3 regions of the Streptomyces sp. NPDC007164 genome follow, and region 3 is predicted to be linked to each of the others. Evidence: riboswitches for the same ligand, from Rfam matches in the RefSeq annotation. Region 3 holds a riboswitch; each other region holds the start of a gene.
What was found. A riboswitch is a leader RNA that binds a small molecule or an ion and turns the genes downstream of it on or off. The one in region 3 is predicted to bind thiamine pyrophosphate.
Positions count from the first base shown of each region.

Region 1 (3,268 bases), on a different contig from region 3:
GACATCGGTGGTCAGCGGGCCGAGCGTGTAGAACGGCGCCTCCTCGCAGATCTCCTGCTGAAGGTCGATGTTCTCCTTGATCTTGTGCATCGGAACGTGGCCCGGCCCCTCGATCATGGTCTGGACGCCGAACCGCTTGGCGACCGTGTTCAGCTCGCCGAGCGTGCGCAGTTCGGCGAACTGCGCCTCGTCATTGGCGTCGGCGATCGAGCCGGGACGCAGCCCGTCGCCCAGTGAGTACGTCACGTCGTAGGTCGCGAGGATCTCGCAGAGCTCCTCGAAGTGCTCGTACAGGAACGACTCCTTGTGGTGCGCGAGACACCAAGCCGCCATGATCGAACCGCCGCGCGAGACGATTCCGGTCTTGCGGCGGGCGGTCAGCGGTACGTACGGCAGGCGCACGCCGGCGTGGACGGTCATGTAGTCGACGCCCTGCTCGGCCTGCTCGATGACCGTGTCCTTGTAGATCTCCCAGGTCAGCTCCTCCGCCCGGCCGTCGACCTTCTCCAGGGCCTGGTAGAGCGGGACGGTGCCGATCGGCACGGGGGAGTTGCGCAGAACCCACTCACGGGTGGTGTGAATGTTGCGGCCGGTGGACAGATCCATGACGGTGTCGGCGCCCCAACGCGTCGCCCACGTCATTTTTTCCACCTCCTCCTCGATGGAGGACGTCACCGCGGAGTTGCCGATGTTGGCATTGACTTTCACCAGGAACCGCTTGCCGATGATCATCGGCTCGATCTCCGGGTGGTTGACGTTGGCGGGCAGCACGGCCCGGCCGGCCGCGATCTCCTCGCGCACCACCTCGGGCTCGACGTTCTCCCGGATGGCCACGTACTCCATCTCCGGGGTGATCTCGCCCCGGCGGGCGTACGCGAGCTGGGTCACCGGCCGTCCGTCCCGGCTGCGGCGCGGCAGCCGCGGGCGGCCGGGGAAGACCGCGTCGAGGTTGCGCAGCCCGCCACGCGGCGAGGTGTGCTTGAGCCCGTCGTCCTCCGGGCGGGCGGGGCGGCCCGGGTACTCCTCGGTGTCGCCGCGGGCGATGATCCAGTTCTCCCGCAGCGGTGCGAGCCCGCGACGGACATCGGTCTCGACGGTGGGATCGGTGTACGGACCCGACGTGTCGTACAGCGTCACGTCCTTGCCGTTGGTGAGGTGCACCTGACGGACCGGCACCTGGAGGTCCGGGCGCGAGCCCCGGACGTACCCCTTGTGCCAGCCGATGGACTTCCCGGCCTCGTCGCTCTGGTTCGAGGCAGGCGTGCGTGCGTCCGATGTGGTCATGAGACCTACTCCCTACGCCGGCATTACCCGGTAACAGGTTCGGCGGTCGGCGCAGCCTGTCCCGTACGGACGTACGGAGATCAGCGCCCTCTCAGCCCGGTGCTCCGAGCTCCCGCGTGTGCAAAGGTCCCTCCACGCTAGCGCCCCGTCCCGCCTGCTGAACAGTGGGCCCGTCTCTTCTTGCGATGATCGGCCGGTGACGTCCCCCCGAATCGACCACGAACCACAAACCCATCAGCACGGCCACTCGCACAGCCATGGCCCTGCCGCGCCCGTCTCCAAGCATCTGCGCAAGGTCATCGCGGCCGTACTGTTCCCGTTCGCCGCCGCCGTCCTCGTCGGTCTGGTGGCCCTCTGGCCGGGTGGTGCGCCGCCGCACGAACGGACCGGCGTCGGATTCGACCGGCAGACCCAGCAGGGAAAGGTGGTGAACATCGACAAGGTGGACTGCAAGGAGGTGAACGCGGCCCGGACGCCCGTCGACGGAGACACCACGCCTCCGTCGGAAGGCGGGCAGGGGCTGTGCAAGAAGGCGAGGATCGAGGTGACGACCGGTCATGACAAGGGCCGGACGTTCGTCGAGATCATCCAGCCCGACACCCCGCGCCAGCTGCGCGACGGTCAGGGCGTGGTCGTGGCGTACGCCCCCGACGCGCCCCGTGATCTGCAGTACTCGGTGACGGATGTGAACCGGAAGTTCCCGATGGCGCTGCTGGCCGGGATCTTCGCCCTGGTCGTGGTCGCGGTGGGCCGCATGCGCGGGGTGATGGCGCTGGTCGCGCTCGCGGTCTCGTTCGCCGTGCTGACCCTGTTCATCCTCCCCGCCATTCTCCAGGGCTCGAATCCGCTGCTCGTCGCGGTGGTCGGGGCCAGCGCGATCATGCTGATCGCGCTCTACATGTGCCACGGCCTGACCGCCCGTACTTCGGTCGCGGTGATCGGCACACTGATCTCGCTGCTGCTGATCGGACTGCTCGGCTCGCTCTTCATCGGCTGGGCGAGCCTGACCGGCAACACCGACGACAACACCGGCCTCATCCATGGCCTGTACCCGCACATCGACATGAGCGGTCTGCTTCTGGCCGGTGTCATCATCGGTTCGCTCGGGGTCCTCGACGATGTGACCGTGACCCAGACGTCGGCGGTCTGGGAACTCCACCAGGCGAACCCGACGTTGGGCGTACGGGGGCTCTACCGGGCAGGGATCAGGATCGGGCGCGACCACATCGCCTCGGTCGTCAATACGCTGGTGCTCGCCTACGCGGGCGCGGCACTGCCGTTGCTGCTGCTGTTCTCCGTCGCGCAGAGCAGCGTGGGGACGGTGGCCAACAGCGAGCTGGTGGCGGAGGAGATCGTACGAACGCTGGTCGGATCGATCGGACTGGTCGCCTCGGTGCCGGTGACGACGGTGCTCGCGGCGCTGGTCGTCTCCGCGGACCGCACAGGGCTCGGCGCGGAAGCCGGAGCTTCGGCACCCGTACGGACCGGGAGGGGCCGTCGTCGTAGGACGAGACCCTGAGCGTCTCCGCGGGTGAGTAATTCACCCGTTCAGCAGATGCCGTGTTCGACCGGCGGGCCGGTCGGCTGCGCCGTTCCGCTCAGCCGGCGTTCTGTTCCTCGGCGAGAATCCGGCCCAGGGCGTCTTCGAGATTGCCCTCGAAGTCACCCAGCGTGCACTCCTGCCCAAGTGGCACGAGCTTGTCGGTCCGATCGAGAAACGCCACAAGTGGTGCCGTACCGGCCCTGAAGAGCGCCCGGTCCTCGCCGACCTGGAGCCGGATATGTACGTCGGACAACCCCTCGGGCTCAGTGGGGCCGATGTGCACATCGCCGTCGCCACTGGGGCTGTTGAGGCCGTCGAGCAGCAGCTCACGGCCGAATGCCCAGGTGACGGGGGCGTCACCGGGCAGATGGAAGGTCATCCGGATCGCATACGGATCGCAGACCTCGTACCGGAGCTCCACCGGGATCCGGAAAGAGAGCT
Region 1 is NZ_JBEYFB010000003.1:120,104-123,371, forward strand. It holds gene thiC (phosphomethylpyrimidine synthase ThiC) at 1-1,284, opposite strand, end outside; TPP riboswitch at 1,277-1,410, opposite strand; gene ABZ622_RS07145 (YibE/F family protein) at 1,481-2,803, shown strand; gene ABZ622_RS07150 (SsgA family sporulation/cell division regulator) at 2,883-3,268, opposite strand, start outside.
Region 1: another riboswitch for thiamine pyrophosphate. It lies ahead of thiC (phosphomethylpyrimidine synthase ThiC); the one in region 3 lies ahead of ABZ622_RS27040 (thiamine ABC transporter substrate-binding protein).

Region 2 (3,268 bases), on a different contig from region 3:
GGGCCAGCCGGGCGGTCAGCACGGCCTCACCTGCGGTGAAACACCCCGCCGTGTTCGGCAGCACGCGGATGGAGAGCCGCTTCAGGACGGAGAGCACCGAGCCCTGGACGGTCGGATCGAGGCGGCGCATCGCGACGGTGGTCAGCTCGGTGCCGGAGGCGGTCAGCGAGCGCTCCAGCACGTCGAGGCCGGCCGCCCCGCCCGTACCCATGATCAGCCGGGAGCCGAACGTGGTGTCGCCGAGGGCGAAGAGGTCGTCGGACATGGTCAGCCTCCCTGGACCGCGGTCAGGACCTCGACGCGGTCACCGTCGGCGAGTACGGCGGTGGACCACCGGCCGCGCGGTACGACGGTCTCGTTGACGGCGGCCGCGACACCGGAGTGCGCGGTGGTGAGCGTGGTGACGAGCGCCGCCAGGGTGGTGCCCGCGGCGACGGGACGGGCCTCGCCGTTCACGGACACGGAGAGGGCGACGGCTCCGGGGGGCGGTGCGGACTCGGTCATGCGGGCTGCTCCTGACGTACGGAGGCGGCGGCGGAGGAGAAACGGTGCGGGGTGAAGGGGCGGGCCGGCTCGGGCGGCTCGCCGCCGGTGAGGAACTCGGCCATGACGTCACCGGTGATGGGGGTGAGCAGCACCCCGTTGCGGTGGTGGCCGGTGGCGAGGTGGAGGCCGGGCAGGGCGGTGGGGCCCAGCAGCGGGGCGTTGTCGGGGGAGGCGGGGCGCAGGCCGGCCAGGGTCTCGGTGAGCGGCAGCTCGGTGATGCCGGGGACCAGTTCGTGGGCGTCCCGCAGCAGCTCGTAGACGCCGCCCGCGGTGACCGTGGTGTCCCAGCCCATCTCCTCGCTGGTGGCGCCGACGACCAGCTCGCCGTTCTCGCGCGGTACGAGATAGAGGTGGCCGCCGCGGACCACGGCCCGGACCGTCCGGCTCAGGAACGGCGCGTACCCGGCGGGCACGGTCAGCCGCACCACCTGGCCCTTCACCGGCCGGACCGGTGGCACGACCTCGTCCGGCAGCCCGGGCAGCCGCCCGCTGAGGCTCCCCGCGGCGAGCACGACCTGGTCGGCCGCCAGCTCCGTACCCCCGGCGAGCACCGCCCCGGCGGCCCGGCCGCCCACCACGCACAGGCGCTCCACCCAGCCGCGGTGGAAGAACACCCCGGCCCGCTCGCAGGCGGTCAGCAGGGCGGCGGCCAGCCGGCGGGGATCGATCTGGTGGTCGCCGTCGACCCGCAGACCGCCCCGGACACCCGGCGCGAGCATCGGCTCCAGCCGTCGGCACTCACGGCCGGTGAGCCACTCCGATCCGAGGCCCGAACGCTGCTGGAGGGCGTGCAGATCCCGCAGGTGGGCACGGTCGTCGGAGTCCAGCGCGACGGCCAGGGTGCCGCAGGCGCGAAAGCCGGTCTCCTGACCGCTCGCCGCCTCCAGCTCGGCCACGAAGGCCGGATAGCGGGCCGCCGAGGCGACATTGAGGCCCAGCAGCAGCTGCTCGCCGTAGTGGAGTTCGGTGACGGCGGCCAGCATGCCGGCCGCCACCCGGGCGGCGCCGCCGCCCGGTTCGGGGTCGGCGACCGCCGTGCGCAGTCCGCGCTGCGCGGCCCGCCAGGCCGTCACCAGGCCGATGATCCCGCCCCCGATGACGAGGACATCGGATCCGTTTCCGTTCCGAGAAGAACGCATGGGCTTCCAGCCCCTCCCTTCGCCGGCATGACCCGGATCAGGTTCGTACGGTCGGAGGCCGCCCAGCCTCCCTCTCAGCCCGGTGCGTCCGGGCTCCCGCGAGTGTCTTACGTCGGCCACCCTAAACCCCGCCCCACCGGACCGGTAAGGGAGCTGTCGCCGTGGCCCGTCCGCCCGACGGCACCCGTCCGCACCGGGAGAACGGCCGGATCGGGCCGGACGGGCGGTGGGAGCGGGAGCCGCAGGAGGGCGGCGGGACGAGCACGGTCGGGGAACTCGCCCTTTCCTGACGGTAAATCAGGTGCTTATGGTGTACGGGTGAGCGATCAGCAGCAGTCAGAGCAGCCGGGCCGGTGGGCAGGACGCCGCGTCGTCGTCGTCGGTGCGGGCATGGCCGGGGTGCAGACCGCGGTGGCCCTGCGGGAGCAGGGCTTCACCGGCCCCGTCACCCTGATCGGCGCGGAACCGCACCAGCCCTACGACCGGCCCCCGCTGTCCAAGGCGGTGCTGCTCGGCAAGGCCGAGGACTCCGCCTTCGACATCGACTTCGAGGCGCTGGAGATCGATCTGCACCTGGGCCGTGAGGTGACCGGTGTCCGGCCGGACGCGCACGAACTGGACACCCCGGAAGGGCCCGTTCCCTACGACGCCCTGGTGATCGCGACCGGTGCCGAACCGATCGTGCTGCCCGGCACCGAGGGCGTTCCCGGCGTCCATCTGCTGCGCACCCTCGACGACGCGGCACGGCTGCGGCCGGTCCTCGACGAGCAGCACGGCGTCGTGGTCGTCGGCGCGGGCTGGATCGGTGCCGAGTTCGCCACCGCGGCCCGCGCCGCCGGCTGTGCGGTCACCGTCGTCGAGGCGGCCGACCGGCCCCTGGCGGGCGCGATGCCTGCGGAGGTCGCCGCTCCGATGGCCGCCTGGTACGCGGAGATCGGCGCCGAACTCCTCACCGGGGCCCGCGTCGACCGCATCGAGCCGGGCCGGGTGGTCCTCGCGGACGGGCGTACCGTCCCGGCCGGAGCGGTCGTCGTCGGAATCGGCGCCCGCCCCGCCACCGGCTGGCTGGCCGGCTCCGGCATCGCGCTCGGCTCCGACGGATCGGTGACCGCCGACGGGGCGCTGCGCACCTCGGCGCCCGATGTGTACGCGGTGGGCGACTGCGCCTCGTTCCCGTCCGCCCGGTACGGCGAACGCCTGCTCGTCCACCACTGGGACAACGCGCTCCAGGGCCCGCGCACCGCCGCCGCCAACATCATCGGCGCGGCGGCCGACGAGGCCCCGGAGCCGGTGACGTACGACCCCGTGCCGTACTTCTGGTCCGAGCAGTTCGACCGGTTCGTGCAGTACGCGGGCCACCACGGGAGCGCCGACACCCTGCTGTGGCGCGGCGATCCGGCCGGACCCGCCTGGTCGGTGTGCTGGCTGCGGGGCGACGTCCTGGTCGCGGTGCTCGCCGTCGGCCGGCCGCGCGACCTGGCGCAGGGGCGCAAGCTCATCGAGGCGGGGGCGCGGCTCGATCCGGAACGGGCCGCCGACCCGGCCGTACCGCTGAAGTCGGCGATCCGTCAGTAGCGTGCCGC
Region 2 is NZ_JBEYFB010000002.1:371,428-374,695, reverse strand. It holds gene ABZ622_RS06180 (thiazole synthase) at 1-265, opposite strand, end outside; gene thiS (sulfur carrier protein ThiS) at 268-504, opposite strand; gene thiO (glycine oxidase ThiO) at 501-1,685, opposite strand; TPP riboswitch at 1,683-1,795, opposite strand; gene ABZ622_RS06165 (hypothetical protein) at 1,847-1,975, shown strand; gene ABZ622_RS06160 (FAD-dependent oxidoreductase) at 2,076-3,260, shown strand.
Region 2: another riboswitch for thiamine pyrophosphate. It lies ahead of thiO (glycine oxidase ThiO); the one in region 3 lies ahead of ABZ622_RS27040 (thiamine ABC transporter substrate-binding protein).

Region 3 (3,268 bases):
CACGGCGGCATCATGGACCGGCTGGACTCGCTGCTGCCGACCGCCCCGGTGGTCTGGCTGCTGCTGGTGCTGTTCGTCGGCTCCACCTGAGAAACAGGGTCCTGACCTGGGACTTTACGAGTGAGGGCCCGTTGTCCACAGGACGGCGGGCCCTCACTGTTCTGTCTGCGACACTGGATGAACCATGCCTAAGCCCGGAGAACTCACTTTCGTCGCGCCCCGCGGAGCCAAGAAGCCGCCGCGGCATCTCGCCGACCTCACGCCCGCCGAGCGCAAGGAAGCCGTCGCCGCGATCGGCGAGAAGCCGTTCCGCGCCCAGCAGCTCTCGCAGCACTACTTCGCGCGGTACGCGCACGACCCGGCGGAATGGACCAATATCCCGGCCGGATCGCGGGCCAAGCTCGCCGAGGCGATGTTGCCCGACCTGATGTCGGTGGTCCGCCACATCAGCTGCGACGACGACACCACCCGCAAGACCCTGTGGAAGCTGCACGACGGGACGCTCGTCGAGTCCGTCCTGATGCGCTACCCGGAGCGGGTCACGATGTGCATCTCCTCGCAGGCCGGCTGCGGGATGAACTGCCCGTTCTGCGCCACGGGGCAGGCCGGTCTCGACCGTAATCTGTCGACCGCCGAGATCGTCCACCAGATCGTGGACGGCATGCGGGCGCTGCGTGACGGGGAGGTCCCCGGCGGTCCGGCGCGGCTCTCCAACATCGTGTTCATGGGCATGGGCGAGCCGCTCGCCAACTACAACCGGGTGGTCGGCGCGATCCGCCGTCTCACCGACCCTGAGCCGGACGGGCTGGGGCTCTCGCAGCGCGGGATCACCGTCTCCACCGTGGGCCTGGTGCCCGCGATGCTCCGCTTCGCGGACGAGGGCTTCAAGTGCCGCCTCGCCGTCTCGCTGCACGCGCCGGACGACGAGCTGCGCGACACCCTCGTACCCGTGAACACGCGCTGGAAGGTCGGCGAGGTGCTGGACGCCGCGTGGGAGTACGCGGAGAAGTCCGGCCGTCGCATCTCCATCGAGTACGCGCTGATCCGCGACATCAACGACCAGGCGTGGCGCGGCGACCGGCTCGGCCGGCTCCTCAAGGGCAAGCGGGTGCACGTCAACCTGATCCCGCTGAACCCCACGCCCGGTTCCAAGTGGACCGCCTCGCGGCCCGAGGACGAGAAGGCGTTCGTCGAGGCGATCGCCGCCCACGGGGTGCCGGTCACCGTGCGGGACACTCGCGGTCAGGAGATCGACGGGGCCTGCGGGCAGTTGGCGGCAGCCGAGCGCTGAGGCGGAAACGGCCCGTGTAATCTGGGCCTGAAATCAACTTCATATTCCGACAGGGGAGCGCCACAGCGCTGAGAGTGCGGCACCGAGACAGGTCGGCCGCAGACCCTCTGAACCTCGCCCGGGTCATTCCGGGTAGGAAGTTCGGTCATCAACTCATGCTGTTGCGCCCTGCCCGCTTCCCGCGGGCAGGGCCGCGTCTCTTCCTGGCCAAAACCCAGGAGGAATCCACCATGACCACCACGCGCAGGACCAGGCAGCTCGCGGCTTCGGCCGTCGTCGCCGCGCTCGGCGTCACCGCACTCGCCGGCTGCGGGAGCTCCGACGACCCGGCCGCCGGTTCCGGCGGTACGAAGGGCTCGGGCTCCAAGACCGTGACCCTCGTCAGCCACGACTCCTTCAACGCCTCCAAGGACGTACTGAAGGAGTTCACCGAGGAGACCGGCTACACCGTCAAGGTGCTCAAGAGCGGAGACGCGGGGGTCGCGCTCAACCAGGAGATCCTGACCAAGGGATCCCCGCGCGGCGACGTGTTCTTCGGCGTCGACAACACCCTGCTCTCCCGCGCCCTCGACAGCGGGCTCTTCACGCCGTATCAGGCGAAGGGCATCGACCGGGTCGCGGCGGACACCCGGCTCGACGCCGACAAGCACCGGGTCACCCCGGTCGACACCGGCGACATCTGCGTCAACTACGACAAGAAGTACTTCGCGGACAAGAAGCTCGCGCCGCCAAAGTCCTTCGACGACCTGGCGAAGCCCGCGTACAAGGACCTGCTCGTCACCGAGAACGCCGGGACCTCGTCGCCCGGTCTCGGCTTCCTCCTCGGCACCGTCGCCACTTACGGCGAGAAGGGCTACCAGGACTACTGGAAGAAGCTGGAGCGCAACGGCGTCAAGGTCGTCGACGGCTGGGAGCAGGCGTACAACGAGGAGTTCTCCGGATCGGCCGGCGGGAAGAAGGCCAAGGCGGACCGGCCGCTCGTCGTCTCGTACGCCTCCAGCCCGCCCGTCGAGGTGCTGTACGCGAAGCCGCAGCCGAAGACCGCACCGACCGGCGTCGCCACCGGGACCTGCTTCCGGCAGATCGAGTTCGCCGGCCTGCTGAAGGGCGCGAAGAACGAGGCGGGCGGCAAGGCCCTGCTGGACTTCCTGATCAGCAAGAAGTTCCAGGAGGACATGCCGCTCAACATGTTCGTCAACCCGGTCGTCAAGGACGCGGCGCTGCCGGAGCTCTTCACGAAGTTCGGCGCGACGGTGGACAGTCCGGCGACCGTGGCCCCGGAGAAGATCGCCAAGAACCGTGAGCAGTGGGTCCAGTCGTGGTCCTCGCTCGTAGTGAAGTAACGAAGAGTCCCGTACGCGGAACGGACGCGGGCGGGAGGACTCCCCGCCCGCGGTCCGCGCACGCGGATGCCGCCCGTGCGAAGGCCCGGCGCGGGAGCGCGGTGCGGCTCGGCCTGATGGCCGTGCCCGTCGCGTTCTTCGCGCTGTTCTTCGCCTACCCGGTCGCGGCGATCGTCGGCCGGGGCCTGAAGGTGGACGGCGTCTGGCAGTTCGGCCGGATCGGCGAGGTGCTGGCCCGGCCGGACATCCGCGACGTCCTCTGGTTCACCACCTGGCAGGCGCTCGCCTCGACGGCGCTGACCCTGCTGATCGCGCTGCCCGGGGCGTATGTCTTCGCCCGCTTCGACTTCCCCGGCAAACAACTGCTGCGGGCGGTCGTCACGGTGCCGTTCGTCCTGCCGACCGTGGTCGTCGGGACGGCCTTCCTGGCGCTGCTGGGACGCGGCGGCTTCCTCGACGAACTCTGGGGCGTACGGCTCGACACCACGGTCTGGGCGATCCTGCTCGCCCATGTCTTCTTCAACTACGCGGTGGTCGTACGGACGGTCGGCGGCCTGTGGTCCCAGCTCGACCCCCGGCAGGAGGAGGCCGCCAGGGTGCTCGGCGCGGGGCGGTTCGCCGCCTGGCGGCGGGT
Region 3 is NZ_JBEYFB010000025.1:77,600-80,867, forward strand. It holds gene ABZ622_RS27030 (phosphatidate cytidylyltransferase) at 1-90, shown strand, start outside; gene rlmN (23S rRNA (adenine(2503)-C(2))-methyltransferase RlmN) at 185-1,291, shown strand; TPP riboswitch at 1,333-1,448, shown strand; gene ABZ622_RS27040 (thiamine ABC transporter substrate-binding protein) at 1,522-2,634, shown strand; gene ABZ622_RS27045 (iron ABC transporter permease) at 2,751-3,268, shown strand, end outside.